Regions from separate parts of the Streptomyces sp. NPDC048419 genome, predicted to be linked through region 2. Evidence: riboswitches for the same ligand, from Rfam matches in the RefSeq annotation. Region 2 holds a riboswitch; each other region holds the start of a gene.
The links. A riboswitch is a leader RNA that binds a small molecule or an ion and turns the genes downstream of it on or off. The one in region 2 is predicted to bind cyclic di-AMP.
Positions count from the first base shown of each region.

Region 1 (4,553 bases), on a different contig from region 2:
CATCAGCGTGTTGAACTTCTTGACGGCGTTGGCGGAGCGCGCCGCCATGCCGTACGCCTCGTCGACGCGGCGCAGCGCCTGCGGGAAGCTGATCTTCTCCCGCTGGGAGAGGGCGTCGATCATCGCCTCCGCTCGCTCGCCGATGCCGCGCTTGGGGACGTTCAGGATGCGGCGCAGCGGGACCGAGTCCTCCGGGTTGGCCAGCACGCGCAGGTAGGCCAGGACGTCCCGGACCTCCTTGCGCTCGTAGAAGCGGACGCCGCCGACGACCTTGTAGGGCAGGCCGACGCGGATGAAGACCTCTTCGAAGACACGGGACTGGGCGTTCGTGCGGTAGAAGACGGCGACGTCGCCGGCCTTCGCGTCGCCCGCGTCCGTGAGACGGTCTATCTCGTCGGCGACGAACTGGGCCTCGTCGTGCTCGGTGTCGGCGACGTAGCCCGTGATGCGCGCGCCCGCGCCCGCGTTGGTCCACAGGTTCTTGGGGCGGCGGGACTCGTTGCGCTCGATGACCGCGTTGGCCGCGGTCAGGATGGTCTGCGTGGAGCGGTAGTTCTGCTCCAGCAGGATCGTCGTCGCGTCCGGGTAGTCCTCCTCGAACTGGAGGATGTTGCGGATCGTCGCCCCGCGGAAGGCGTAGATGGACTGGTCGGCGTCGCCCACGACGCACAGTTCGGCGGGCGCCAGGTCGTACTCGTTGGGCGGTACGTCCTCGTCGTGGGCCGCCGTGCCCACGAGTTCGCGCACCAGCGCGTACTGGGCGTGGTTGGTGTCCTGGTACTCGTCGACGAGGACGTGCCGGAAGCGGCGGCGGTAGTGCTCGGCGACGTCCGGGAAGGCGCGCAGCAGATTGACCGTGGTCATGATCAGGTCGTCGAAGTCGAGGGCGTTCGCCTCGCGCAGCCGCGACTGGTACATGGCGTAGGCCTGGGCGAGGGTCTTCTCGAACCCTCCCCCGGAGCCGATAGCCTGGGAGGCGCCCCCAGCGGCCTGCGCGGCGAAGTCCTCCTCGTCGATCAGCTCGTTCTTCAGGTTGCTGATCTTGGCACTGAAGGACTTCGGCGGGTAGCGCTTGGGGTCGAGGTCCAGGTCACGGCAGACCAGGGCCATCAGGCGCTTGGAGTCGGCGGCGTCGTAGATCGAGAACGACGACGTGAAGCCGAGCTTCTTCGACTCGCGGCGCAGGATGCGCACGCACGCGCTGTGGAAGGTCATCACCCACATCGCGTTCGCGCGCGGGCCGACGAGGTGCTCGACGCGCTCCTTCATCTCGCCCGCGGCCTTGTTGGTGAAGGTGATCGCGAGGACCTGGCCCGGGTGCACGTTCCGCTCGGCGAGCAGGTGGGCGATGCGGTGGGTGAGCACACGGGTCTTGCCGGAGCCGGCACCGGCCACGATGAGCAGGGGCGTGCCGGAGTGGACGACGGCCGCGCGCTGGTTCTCGTTCAGCCCGTCCAGCAGGGCGGCCGCGTCGATCGCCGGACGCGGGGCGCCGTCGCGGTAGTAGGAGTCCCGGTCCGGCGGCACGTCGAACTTCCCACCGAACAGATCGTCCGGAACCGGCTCCGGTACATGATCGTCCTCGGGCGGCGGCGGGGGCTCCCCCTCGTGCCCGCGAGGGGCTTTGAGGTCCGCCAGGAAGCTGTCGTCAAAGAGGCTGCTCATCGCCTTCCGAGTCTAGGGCGCCTCACTGACAGCCCGCCGCCACCCCGGGAACTTCGCCGGATCGGTGAGATGGCGTGCCCGGAAGCCGCCCCGTGGCCTGCTGCCGTCCAGGGCCGCATCGTCACGTTCCGCAATCACTCGAGGGCAGTCCGCAATGCCCCGCACCTGACCGCGACCGGCCGGAAGTCAGCTCCCGGAACCGGGCACACAACACCAGTCCGGCCAGAATCGGCACGCATCCGCGCAGATCGTTCCGGAAGGACCGCGCCCGGTGACGCCTCGACCAAAGGTCACGAAAATGTATCGGGCATATCGAACATCAACCTTCACAGGGGTCACACGAGTTGGCTACGGTTCCGGGCAGGCCGTACGACCCCCACCGGCGAACGTCGCCGGGCCGCGCGGCCTCCGCCGAATCCGGCGCGCCACCGCGTATCCGGAACCGGGGACCCACCGTTCCCGGGGTGAATCGGTCCGACTCCCGCACAGGGCCCGGACCGTAGGGCAAGCCTTCCGAACCACCCGCCCGAACCCGACAGCTAACCCGGTAGGCGGAACGTGGAAGGAGTCGCCTCCCTTGGCGTCGCACCGCAAGTCGCGCCCCTCAGGTTCACGCGTCGCAGGCATACGCACACCCGCTCTCGCCACGGCCGCGCTCACCTCCGTGGCCCTGCTGTCCCAGTCGGCCAACGCCGCCCCCGTGGCCGACGGCAAGCCGAGCGTGGAGGAGGTCGAGAAGAAGGTCGACGACCTCTACCGTCAGGCGGAATCGGCCACCGAGAAGTACAACGCGGCCAAGGAGAAGACCACGACGCAGCGCAAGCGCGTGGACACCCTCCTCACCGACGTCGCCGAGCGCACCCAGAAGCTCAACGACGAGCGCGAGCAGCTCGGCACGTTCGCCGCGGCCCAGTACCGCACCGGCGCCGCCGCGCCCGACACGGCGACCTTCCTGCTCGCCGACTCCCCGCAGGACTACTTCGACCAGACGCAGCTGATGGGGCGTATGACCTCCCGTCAGAAGAGCGCGGTCGACGACTACTTCACCGAGCAGTCCGCGACGATGAAGAAGCGCCAGGAGGCGTCCAAGGACCTCCAGACGCTCACCGCGACGCAGGACGACCTGCGGACGGCCAAGTCCACGGTGCAGAAGAAGCTCTCCGACGCGCGTGAGCTGCTGTCGAAGCTGAACGCCGAGGAGAAGGCGCGGCTCGCGGCGATCCAGAAGCAGAAGGAAGAGGAGGCCGCCCGCCAGGCGGCCGAGCTGGCCAGGAAGCAGGCGGCCGCGCAGAAGGCCAAGGAGGAGGCCGCGGCCAAGGCGAGCAGCTCCACCTCCGGCTCGTCCTCGGACTCGGGCTCCACATCCACCTCCACCAGCGACTCCACGTACGCCACCAAGGCCGCGAAGACGCTCGCCTTCGCCCGTGCGCAGATGGGCAAGCCGTACGTCTGGGGCGCCACCGGCCCCGACTCCTACGACTGCTCCGGCCTCACCCAGGCCGCCTGGAAGGCCGCCGGCGTCAGCCTCCCGCGCACCACCTACGACCAGGTCGACGCCGGCACCACGGTCTCCCTCACCGACGCCCAGCCGGGCGACCTGATCTTCTTCTACGACGACATCAGCCACGTCGGCATCTACATCGGCAACGGCATGATGATCCACGCCCCGAAGCCCGGCGCGTACGTCCGCGAGGAGTCGATCTACTACGCCGGCTCGTCGATCATCCACAGCGTGGTGCGGCCGGCCTGAGACACGCGCGGGGCACTCCCCCGCGCGTAAATTTGCCGCGCCCGCGCGCGTGCCCCGCCCGCAACACCTCTCGCGCTCCCTAGCATCGGCCCCATGTCCGGACCGACCTCCTTCCGCGCCTGGTGGGCGCAGCGTCCGCCGGCGGCGGGCGCCGCCGTGATGGCCACCGGCATCGTGTCGGTCGGTCTGTATCTGACGGAGCACGCGGTGCTGTCGCGGATCGCCCTGGTCCTGGCCTGTGCGGCCTGGGTGGGTCTGGCGGCGGACTTCGGCATGCGCCTGGTGCGGGACCGGGAGAGGTGGTGGGCGGACGCGCGCAGGCCGCAGTCGCTCACCGCCGTCGCGGCGACCGCCGTACTCGGGGCCCGGTTCTCCCTGGCCGGCCGGCCGACCCTGGCCGAGGCCCTGCTCGCGCTGGCGGCCGTGCTGTGGCCGGTGCTGCTCGTCGAGGTCGTACGGAACTGGCAGCGCCGTATGCCGGGATCGGTGTTCCTGTGCTGCGTGGCCACGCAGGGGCTCGCGGTGCTCGGCGCCACGCTCGCCGGGGCCGAGGCGACGGCATGGCTCGCGCACACGGCGCTCGTGCTGTTCGGACTCGGGCTCGTCCTGTACTGCGTCGCGCTGACCCGCTTCGACCTGGGGCAGGTGACGGAGGGGCGTGGGGACCACTGGGTGGCGGGCGGTGCGCTCGCCATCTCTTCGCTCGCCGGGTCCAAGCTCCTCGCCGCGGACAGTGCGCGCCTGTACCTGTGGAACGACGACGACCGCGGCGTCCTGCGCTCAATCACGGCGGCCCTGCTCGTGCTCGACCTGGCCTGGTACGCCGTGCTGCTCGTCGGCGAGGCGGCCCGGCCGCGGCTGCGCTACGACGCGCGCCGCTGGGCGACCGTGTTCCCGCTGGGCATGACGGCCGCGGCGCTGCTGTCCGCCGCCTCGGCCCTGGACGCCCCGTGGCTGAAGGGGCCCGGGCAGGTGCTGCTGTGGATCGCCGTGGCGGTGTGGGTGGCCGTCGCCGCGGGGGCCGCGGCGGACGTCCGCGCCGGTCTCAGGTCCACAGCACCGCAATGAAGATGTTCGCCGTGGTGAGCAGGCCCACCAGTGCGAACAGGCCCTTGTCCACCTTCTCGTCGTCCCGCTT
Region 1 is NZ_JBICXT010000002.1:75,329-79,881, reverse strand. Features, by position in the region: gene pcrA (DNA helicase PcrA) at 1-1,665, opposite strand, end outside; cyclic di-AMP (ydaO/yuaA leader) riboswitch at 2,065-2,235, shown strand; gene ACGFYN_RS04300 (NlpC/P60 family protein) at 2,243-3,415, shown strand; gene ACGFYN_RS04295 (tellurite resistance/C4-dicarboxylate transporter family protein) at 3,509-4,483, shown strand; gene ACGFYN_RS04290 (hypothetical protein) at 4,461-4,553, opposite strand, start outside.
Region 1: linked by a shared signal. The riboswitch ahead of ACGFYN_RS04300 (NlpC/P60 family protein) and the one ahead of ACGFYN_RS33625 (NlpC/P60 family protein) in region 2 are both predicted to bind cyclic di-AMP.

Region 2 (4,553 bases):
CTCGACGTGCTTGTGGACCGTACGGTCCGAGATGCCGAGCCGGCGGCCGATCGCGGCGGCGGTCAGGGCGTCGGCGAGCAGGAGCAGCACGGTCAGTTCGCGGGGCGTGAGGGCGCAGTCCGCGGGCCGTTCCCGAGCGGGGCCCGGCCCGGCCGACCGCTGCCAGCCTTCCAGGAGCTGCCGCTGCTGTTCGACCGCCGCCAGCAGCGGCTGCACCTGCTCGGCAGCTCGGACCTGGTCGTCGGTGAAGTCTCCGCCGGAGCGGTAGACCATGCATCCGGTGATCGGCGTCGTCGTCCGGGGCAGCGGAATCGCCAGCACATGGTCCGCGTCCAGTACGTCGCGGATCAGGCGGGCACTCGGGCTCGCCGACCAGGCGGAACCGGCGCTACGGCGCGCGGTGAGGGGCGTCCTGTCAGGTCCGGCGGCGTAGTGGTGCGAGAACGGATACCCCGCGCGCAGCAGGCCCAGATCGGCCTCCCCGAGCCCGTCGAACGCGGCGGCGACAGCGGGCGGCATGCCCACCGTGCCCTCGTCCTCGTTCCAGTCGTCGAGCTTGTACACCAGGGTCTCGCCGCCGCACACCCCCGGCAGCGCACTGGCCAGCAGCGGCCAAAGCCGCGCGGGATCACGTTCGTTGAGCGCGGCGACGGCCACCGTCAGCATGCGCTCGTGCGCCGAACCCCGCGCCTGTCCCACGTGCCTCTCCGCTCGTCCGCCGTCTACGCAGTTGTACCCATACCGGCGACACCCTGCGCTGCCCGAGACTGCAACGGGCAACCGCGACGATCTCAGATCCTCTCACCGTGCGGGCCGCCGGAGCGGGGGACCGGCGGCCCGCCGCATGTCTTTACGCGGGGCGCACGGCGATCCGTATGGCCGCCTCCCCGGCGTTGTGGATCGACTCCTCGCGGATGACCGAACCGGGGCCGGGCGCATGGATCATCATGCCGTTGCCTGTGTACAGGCCGACGTGGCTGAAGTTGTCGTGGAAGAAGATCAGGTCTCCGGGCCGGCTCTCGGCGAGCGGGATCACCGTGCCCGTGCTCGCCTGCTCGGACGTGCTCCGCGGCAACGCGACCCCGGCGGCCTTCCACGCGGCCTGGGTGAGACCCGCGTTGTCGTACGACTCCGGTCCCACCGCACCCCACAGGCACGGCCTGCCGATCTGCGCGCGGGCGAAGGCGACGGCCCGGTCCGCCTGGGTGCCGACGGGCGTCTCGACGGCGGGGATGCCGGTGTCGAGGACGCTGGGCTGCCCCATCCGCCAGTCCACGGCGGCCGGGATGCCGGTGTCCAGGACGGAGGGCTGCCCCATCCGCCAGTCCACGGCGGCCGGGATGCCGGTGTCCAGGACGGAGGGCTGCCGCATCCGCCAGTCCTCGGCGGCCGGTATGGCCGTGTCGAGCACGGTGGGCTGCCGCATCCGCCACTCCTCGGCGGCCGGTACGCCCGTGTCCAGGACGCTGGGCTGCCGCAGCCGTATGCGCCACGCCTCGTCGGACATGGCCGCGCCCGTGTCGAGCACGGTGGGCTGCCGCATCCGCCAGTCCTCGGCGGCGGGTACGCCCGTGTCGAGCACGGTGGGCTGCCGCATCCGCCAGTCCTCGGCGGCGGGTACGCCCGTGTCGAGCACGGTGGGCTGCCGCATCCGCCAGTCCTCGGCGGCGGGTACGCCCGTGTCCAGGACGCTGGGCTGCTGCATCCGCCACGCCTCCTCGGCGGCGCGGCGGGACTGCTCCGCCGGGTCCTGCCAGGTCGGGAGGGCCTGGGGCTGGGCGGCCGTCAGCGGGGCCACGGACGTCTGCCGGGCGGTGTACCGGTACAGCAGGTCGCTGGCCGCCGCGATCTTGCGCTGGTTGGCCTGCTTGGAGCGGCGCAGCACCACCTGCCTCGGCTCCTGCGGGGCCGCGGGCAGGACCGCGGTCTCCTGGCGCTGAGCCGGCACGGCGGGCAGCGCGGCCGTAGGTCCGGCCGTCAGCTCCGCCGCGGGACGCCGGCGGGGCTCCGCGGCGGGCAGTTCGAGCACGGGCCGGGCGGGCGCCTCCAGCTCACGGGCGGCTCCGGCGGCACGCGTCTCGGAGGGCCGCTCGGACGCCTTCGGGCGGGCCGGCGCGCTGCGCTGGGCGGACATCCGGTCCGTAGGCAGGATCGCCGGAACCGTCGGGCCCAGCGACGAACGTGCCCCCCGGAACCACTGCCGGGCGATGTTGTCCAGATCGGGATCCGAGGCCCGGCCACCGGCGGCGCGGCCCCGGGGCACCGACTGCGCCCGGGTGATGTTGTGAAGACCGGTGTCGCTCTCGGCCCGGTCGTACAGGCTGCTCACCCGCTGCTGGACGTCCTCGCGGCTGGGGCCCTCGTCCCCTGTGATCGGTGCGGCGTCGGCGGTCTGTGAGAACAGGGCCACCGAGGTGAGCGCAGCGGTCGCGAGAGCGGAGTTGCGCATTCCGGGGCCGAGGCCTCCGGGGCGCGACGATCGTTCCGGCGCCATGGGAGCCGTACTCCTTCCATCTCCGCCTACCGAGTTAGCTGTCGGGTTCGGGCGGTCGATCCGGAAGGTATGCCCTACGGCCGTTGCCCTGGTGGGCAGCTGGGCCGATTCACCCCATCGTTCGGTTGGGTCCCCGGCTCCGGCTGCCACGAGGGCGCACCGGACTCGGCGGAGGCCGCACGTCCCGGCGGGGCGCCGGAGGAACTCGTGTGGCCTACCGCCAAACTAGCCAACTTGTGCGGCTCGTGTGAAGGTTGAAGGGCGGAATGTCCGATACGCTTTTGTGACCTTCGTCGTGACGTTCCGTCAGATGCGTGCTTCGTGCACACAGCGGGTGTGGAAGGCGACGGTCCGTCGCGAACGGACGGGTGTCAGGACTGACCCGACTCGTTCCCGGCCGCCCGCTCGGCGTTGCGCTTCTTGATCCGCGCACCCTCCTTGCGGACCTCCACCTGGGTCGCGCGCTCCTTCTGCAGCCACTCGGGCTGCTCCTGCTTCAGGGCGTCGATCTGTTCGGTGGTGAGCGCCTCGGTGACGCCTCCGCGGGCGAGACCGGCGATGGAGACGCCCAGCTTCTCCGCGACCACCGGACGCGGATGGGGGCCGTTCGCCCGCAGCTCGCGCAGCCACGCGGGCGGGTCGGCCTGCAACTGGCCGAGCTCGGCCCGCGAGACAGTGCTCTCCCGGAACTCGGCGGGGGTGGCCTCGAGGTACACACCCAGCTTCTTCGCCGCGGTCGCGGGCTTCATCGTCTGGGTGTTCTGGTGCGACGTCATGTGGTCAAGGGTATCGAGCGGGAACGAAGGCGCCGACCACGGCCGGTAACCTTGCAGCGTGACAGGCTCGCAGACATCCCCCACGTTCCGGCTCGCGTACGTCCCGGGGGCGACGCCCGCCAAGTGGGCGCGGATCTGGAACGAACGCCTGCCCGAGATCCCGCTGACCCTCCTCGCCGTACCGGCCGCCGACGCCTTCGGGCTGCTGCGCGCCGGTGACGCCGACGCCGGACTCGTACGGCTGCCGGTGGACCGTACGTACTTCAGCGCCATCCCCCTCTACACCGAGACGACGGTCGTCGTCGTCCCCAAGGACCACCTGATCACGGCCGTGGACGAGGTGACCCTGGACGACCTCGAGGAGGAGGTCCTCTTCCACCCGCTGGACGACGTCTTCGAGTGGGACCGGCCGCCGGGCGAGGAGGCCTTCGAGCGGCCCGCCTCCACGGAGGACGCCGTCGAGCTCGTCGCTGCCGGTGTCGGTCTCCTGATCGTCCCCCAGTCGCTGGCGCGCCTGCACCACCGCAAGGACCTCGTGTACCGGCCGGTGATCGACGCCCCCCAGTCCGGCGTCGCCCTGGCCTGGCCCGAGGAGGCCACCACGGACCTGGTCGAGGACTTCATCGGCATCGTCCGCGGCCGTACGGTCAACAGCTCCCGCGGCCGCAAGGCGGACGCGCCGGAGGCGAAGGCGAAGACCGGCGCGAAGGCCGGTGACCGGCGCACTTCCACCGGCGCAAAAACGACGGCACGCAACCCCAGGGGCAAATCCGACGTCTCCAAGGGCGCCAAGCGCAGGAAGCCCCGCCGCCGGGCGTAGCCCTCGGGTGGGGTGGCGTGGCCCTGTGTCGCACGGGTCACCTTCACCCTCTCAGGGGGAGTCTTGCTTCGCATGGGGGAGCGCTGCGAGGACAGCGCCGCGGACGAGCTGCGTACCGCCGAGGTACGTGCCGACCAGCCGCACGCCGACGCACCGCCGGCCGTCCCGGCCGACCGCGGGGGGCGCGCGCGGCTGCGCGCGGCGCTGTGGCGGTCGGCGTCCTTCGTCGGGCGCACGCTGCGCGGCGAGTGGTACGGCATCGTGGTCGATCCGGTACGGCAGCTCATGAGACGCGGGCTGTCCGCACTGACACTGGGGTTCGTGGCCGCCTTCGGCGTGATCTTCTTCCACGCGCTGGCGCAGCATCCCACCGGTGCGGTGGCGGTGCGCATCCTCGGCGGCGTCAACGCCGACCTGCCGCTGTGGCTGGCCCTCTTGCGCACGCCGGTGTCCCTGTACGTCC
Region 2 is NZ_JBICXT010000020.1:39,224-43,776, forward strand. Features, by position in the region: gene ACGFYN_RS33620 (LuxR C-terminal-related transcriptional regulator) at 1-666, opposite strand, end outside; gene ACGFYN_RS33625 (NlpC/P60 family protein) at 851-2,494, opposite strand; cyclic di-AMP (ydaO/yuaA leader) riboswitch at 2,503-2,675, opposite strand; gene ACGFYN_RS33630 (DUF5997 family protein) at 2,866-3,270, opposite strand; gene ACGFYN_RS33635 (LysR family transcriptional regulator substrate-binding protein) at 3,329-4,090, shown strand; gene ACGFYN_RS33640 (hypothetical protein) at 4,163-4,553, shown strand, end outside.

Region 3 (4,553 bases), on a different contig from region 2:
CGAGTGGTTCCGGGACCGGCTCGTGCCCGAACTGGAGCAGGTGCGGGTGGTCTCGGTGGACCGCCACCGGGGCGGCGGCTTCGAACTGAAGCTGGACTCGGGGGAGTTGTTCACCGCCCGCGCGGTCGTCGTGGCGACCGGCCTGTCCGGCCTGGCGCATGTGCCGCCGGAGCTCGCCGCGGCAGTGCCGGAGGGACCGGCGCCCACGGGCCCGGTCTCCCACAGCTCCCAGGAGCACGACCTTTCGCGCTACGCCGGCCAGGACCTGATCGTCGTCGGCGCCGGGCAGTCCGCGCTGGAGACGGCGGCGCTGGCGGCGGAGGCTGGCGCCCAGGTGCGGGTGGTCTCGCGCGGCCGCGGCAAGGTCGCCTTCGGATCGCCGCCGTGGCAGCAGCCGAAGCTGCGCCCCGAGTCGCCCTTCGGCCGCGCCTGGTCCCTGTGGGCCCTCAGCTACTACCCGCACCCCTACCGCTACCTCCCGGCCGGGGCCCGCCACTACCTGGTGCGCCGCGTCCTCGGTCCGCTCGGCGCATGCTGGCTGCGCGACCGTTTCGAGGGGAAGGTGCAGGTCAGCGAGGTCGACCGGATCGTGCGGGCGGACGCGTCCGACGGCAGCCCGAGGCTGACGGCCCGCACGCACGCGGGCCGCACCCAGGAGCTGGCCGCGGACCACGTGATCGCGGCCACCGGCTACCGGGTGGACATCGCGGCGATGGACTTCCTCGGCCACGAGCTGCGCACCCGGCTGGCGGTGAGCCGGGGCACGCCCAGACTGGGCGCGGGATACGTCTCCTCGGTCCCGGGTCTGTACTTCACGGGCCTGCCGGCGGCGGCGTCGTACGGACCGGTGATGCGTTTCGTGTGCGGCACGGAGTTCGCCTCGCCGAGGCTGGCCGCGCACCTGGCGGCAGCTCATGGTTAGACCGGGGCCCGGAGTACCGGGCAGGAGTGAAGGACCGGCGGAGGCAAGGGAGTTGGGCGGAGGGCGCGGTGGGCACCGTGGTCGTCCGGTTCGCGATGAGTCGGCGGCGCGTCCGGTCCGTATTCTCTGATCATGGCCGCACCCACCGCATATTCACTCATCGCCACCGACCTGGACGGCACGCTGCTCAGAGGCGACGACACGCTGTCCGACCGGTCCCTCGCCGCACTCGCGCGGGTGGCCGGGGCCGGCGCCCGGCACCTGGTCGTGACGGGCCGGCCGGCCCCCAGAGTGCGGCCGCTCCTCGACGACCTGGGCAGCACGGGGCTCGCGGTGTGCGGACAGGGCGCGCAGGTGTACGACGCCGGCGCGGACCGTCTGCTGTGGTCCGTCACCTTGGACCGGGAACTGGCCGAGACCGCCCTCGGCAAGATCGAGGCCGAGGTGGGCCAGGTGTACGCGGCCGTCGACCAGGACGGAGTGGAGGGACTCACGCTCATCGAGCCCGGCTATCTGATGCCGCACCCCACGCTGCCGGCCGTACGGGTCGACCGGCGCGACGACCTGTGGTGCGCGCCCATCAGCAAGGTGCTGCTGCGCCATCCCGACCTGTCCGACGACGAGTTGGCGTCGACGGCGCGCTCGGTGGTGGGTTCGCTGGCCACCGTCACCATGTCGGGACCCGGAACCGTCGAACTCCAGCCATGCGGCATCACCAAGGCGACGGGCCTCGCCCTGGCCGCCGCGCACCTGGGGCTCGGGCCGCGGGAGACCATCGCCTTCGGCGACATGCCCAACGACATCCCCATGTTCGACTGGGCGGCGCACGGCGTCGCCATGGCCAACGCCCATCCCGAACTCAAGGCCGTGGCCGACGAGATCACCTTGTCGAACGAGGACGACGGCATCGCCGTCGTCCTCGAGCGACTGTTCTTCAGGGTGGAGGAGCTCAGCGGGACGGGTGAGCTCTAGGGCCTTTTCGGCAGGTCCTAGTAGGCGCCGTAGACGTTGTCGATCGACCCGTAGCGCGCGGCCGCGTACTTGCAGGCGGCGGTGATGTTGGCGACCGGGTCGTACGGGTTCAGCTGCGTGCCGGGCACGTGGTAGGCGAGGAAGGTCGGGTCGATGACCTGGAGCAGACCCTTGGAGGGCGTGCCGGCGATCGCGTTCGAGTCCCAGTTGTTGATGGCGGCGGGGTTGCCCGAGGACTCGCGCATGATGTTGCGGTAGATGCCGTCGTACGAGCCGGGGATGCCCTGCTGCGACATGACCTGCAGCGAGGCCCGGATCCAGCCGTCGAGGTTGTCGGTGTAGCCCATGGAGGTCGCGGTGAGCGTCGTCGGCGTGGCAGCCGAGGCGCTGGTCGCGCCGAGGACCGGCAGGGCGAGAACGGCGGCACCGGTGCCGACCACGGCGAGCTTGCGGGCGAGGCGGGAGTTCTTGGGACGGCGATGCTGAGCGGCAGCAGACATGGGGGGTTCCTCTCCGGCGCCTGCGAGGTGAGCTGTCGGGTTCGGGCGGGAGCTGCCCGGCCGCGCGGCCTTGCGGCGGCGCGGCTTCACCCCGAGCCGGTCCGGGACGGTGCCCGGTCCGGCGACTTACCTGGGTCCCCCGCTCCTGCCGTGCGAGTGAGTTCGTCGATGGGTCGGCCGGGCTGCGGCAGGATTCGGCGTCTGCCCGACTGGCCGGGAACGTATGCGAGAGCACATGTCCGGAACAAGTGCCGGATTCACAGACCATGCCTATTGACCTTGGTCTGAGGCTTATGGGGCGCTTGATCCTTTGCTGCCGCCAATCCTCAACTGGTGTGTGGGCGACGGAAGAACGGGGGTAGCTGAATGACCGTCGGATCAGGGGCCGACGTGACCCAACTCACTGGCGTCCATAAGGGAGGCAAATCGGGCAATGAGCCCAACTCATGTTCAACCAGCCGCCCGTGGGATCCCGGCGTCCTCAAGTCGGGTGGCGGGCCATCGTTTCGGCGTCTTCGACCTCGGCGCAGATCGCCTCATTGAATGTGAAAAGGGACGAAATATGGCCGTCGATCCCAAGCCGCTCGGCCATATGTCGGCCGGGACGGAACCTCTCATGTGGTGCAGATCGTTCTCAGGGCGGTCGTCCTCTGGAGGAGTGATGTCACGAGAGCCCTCGGGACACGGGCCGCCGCCTCCCGCCGGGCCGGCCGATGCGCCGGTAGACAAGTCGATAGATATCCGCTCATATGAGGCGATCAAAAACATACTGGTCGTGATCCGATACCGCCCGTGGTGGACGGGTGGGCGGCATGGGTGATCGAAAGGTGACCGGATACGCTGACTTGAGTGATGTCAGCGACCTATCGACAAACCGCGTGAACCGCAGGTAGACACCAGCAGACAGGAGACCCCTCGTGACCGTCGTCGGGCCGTTCGGGCTGAGCGTGCGGGACCAGGCTCTGGAAGCCGATGTCCAAGCCGGATTGGCGGCTGTCGAGGAGGGTTTGCTCGAAGCCACCAAGAGTGAGGTCCCCTTCATCACGGAGGCCGCCCAGCATCTGGTGCGGGCGGGTGGCAAGCGGTTCCGTCCCCTGCTGGTGATGCTCGCCGCGCAGTTCGGCGACCCGTACGCGCCGGGTGTCGTGCCCTCGGCCGTGGTGGTGGAGCTGACCCACCTGGCGACGCTGTACCACGACGACGTGATGGACGAGGCCGCGGTGCGGCGCGGCGTGGACAGCGCCAACGCCCGCTGGGGCAACTCGGTCGCGGTCCTCACCGGCGACTTCCTGTTCGCGCGCGCCTCGCACATCCTGGCCGACCTCGGGCCCGAGGCGGTCCGGGTGCAGGCCGAGGCGTTCGAGCGGTTGGTCACCGGGCAGATCCTGGAGACCGCGGGGCCGCAGGACGGGCGGGACCCGGTCGACCACTACCTGGACGTGCTGGGCGGCAAGACGGGCTCGCTGGTGGCCGTGTCGTGCCGCTTCGGGGCGATGATGTCGGGCGCCGACGAGACGGTCGTGGACGTGCTGACGCAGTACGGCGAGCGGCTCGGGGTCGCCTTCCAGCTGGCGGACGACGTGCTGGACATCGCGTCCGAGTCGCGCGAGTCCGGCAAGACGCCGGGGACCGACCTCCGCGAGGGCATCCCCACCCTTCCGGTGCTGCGGCTGCGGGAGCGGGCGGCGCGGCTGGGGCTGGCCGAGGACATCGCCCTGAGCGAGCTGCTGGACTCCGATCTGAGCGACGACGCGCGGCTCGAGGAGGCGCTGGCCGGCCTGCGGGAGCACCCCGCGCTGGAGCAGGCCCGCCGCGACACCGTGCGCTACGCCGAGGACGCGCGTGCGGCGCTGGCCCCGCTGAGGGAGTGCGACGCGAAGCTGGCGCTGATGGAGATGTGCGACGCGGTGGTGCACCGGGCGGGCTGAGCCGGCCCTGGCAGCGCGAGGCGATGTCCGTCCGCACCGTGAGACAGGTCACAACTCTGGACTGAGTCCAATCTGAGATCCATTCCGTAGTCATACACAGAAGGCCGACGCAGGGGGTGTCGGCCGGTCTACGGGGAGAAAACATCATCATGGGCATGAATGCGACGTTCTCGAAGCGCCGTAGGAGCCTGATCGTCACCGCTGTCGCGGTGGCCGCCGCCGGCGGTGTCG
Region 3 is NZ_JBICXT010000011.1:112,393-116,945, reverse strand. Features, by position in the region: gene ACGFYN_RS23390 (NAD(P)-binding domain-containing protein) at 1-922, shown strand, start outside; gene ACGFYN_RS23385 (HAD family hydrolase) at 1,055-1,894, shown strand; gene ACGFYN_RS23380 (transglycosylase SLT domain-containing protein) at 1,912-2,394, opposite strand; cyclic di-AMP (ydaO/yuaA leader) riboswitch at 2,399-2,604, opposite strand; gene ACGFYN_RS23375 (polyprenyl synthetase family protein) at 3,312-4,322, shown strand; gene ACGFYN_RS23370 (CHRD domain-containing protein) at 4,478-4,553, shown strand, end outside.
Region 3: linked by a shared signal. The riboswitch ahead of ACGFYN_RS23380 (transglycosylase SLT domain-containing protein) and the one ahead of ACGFYN_RS33625 (NlpC/P60 family protein) in region 2 are both predicted to bind cyclic di-AMP.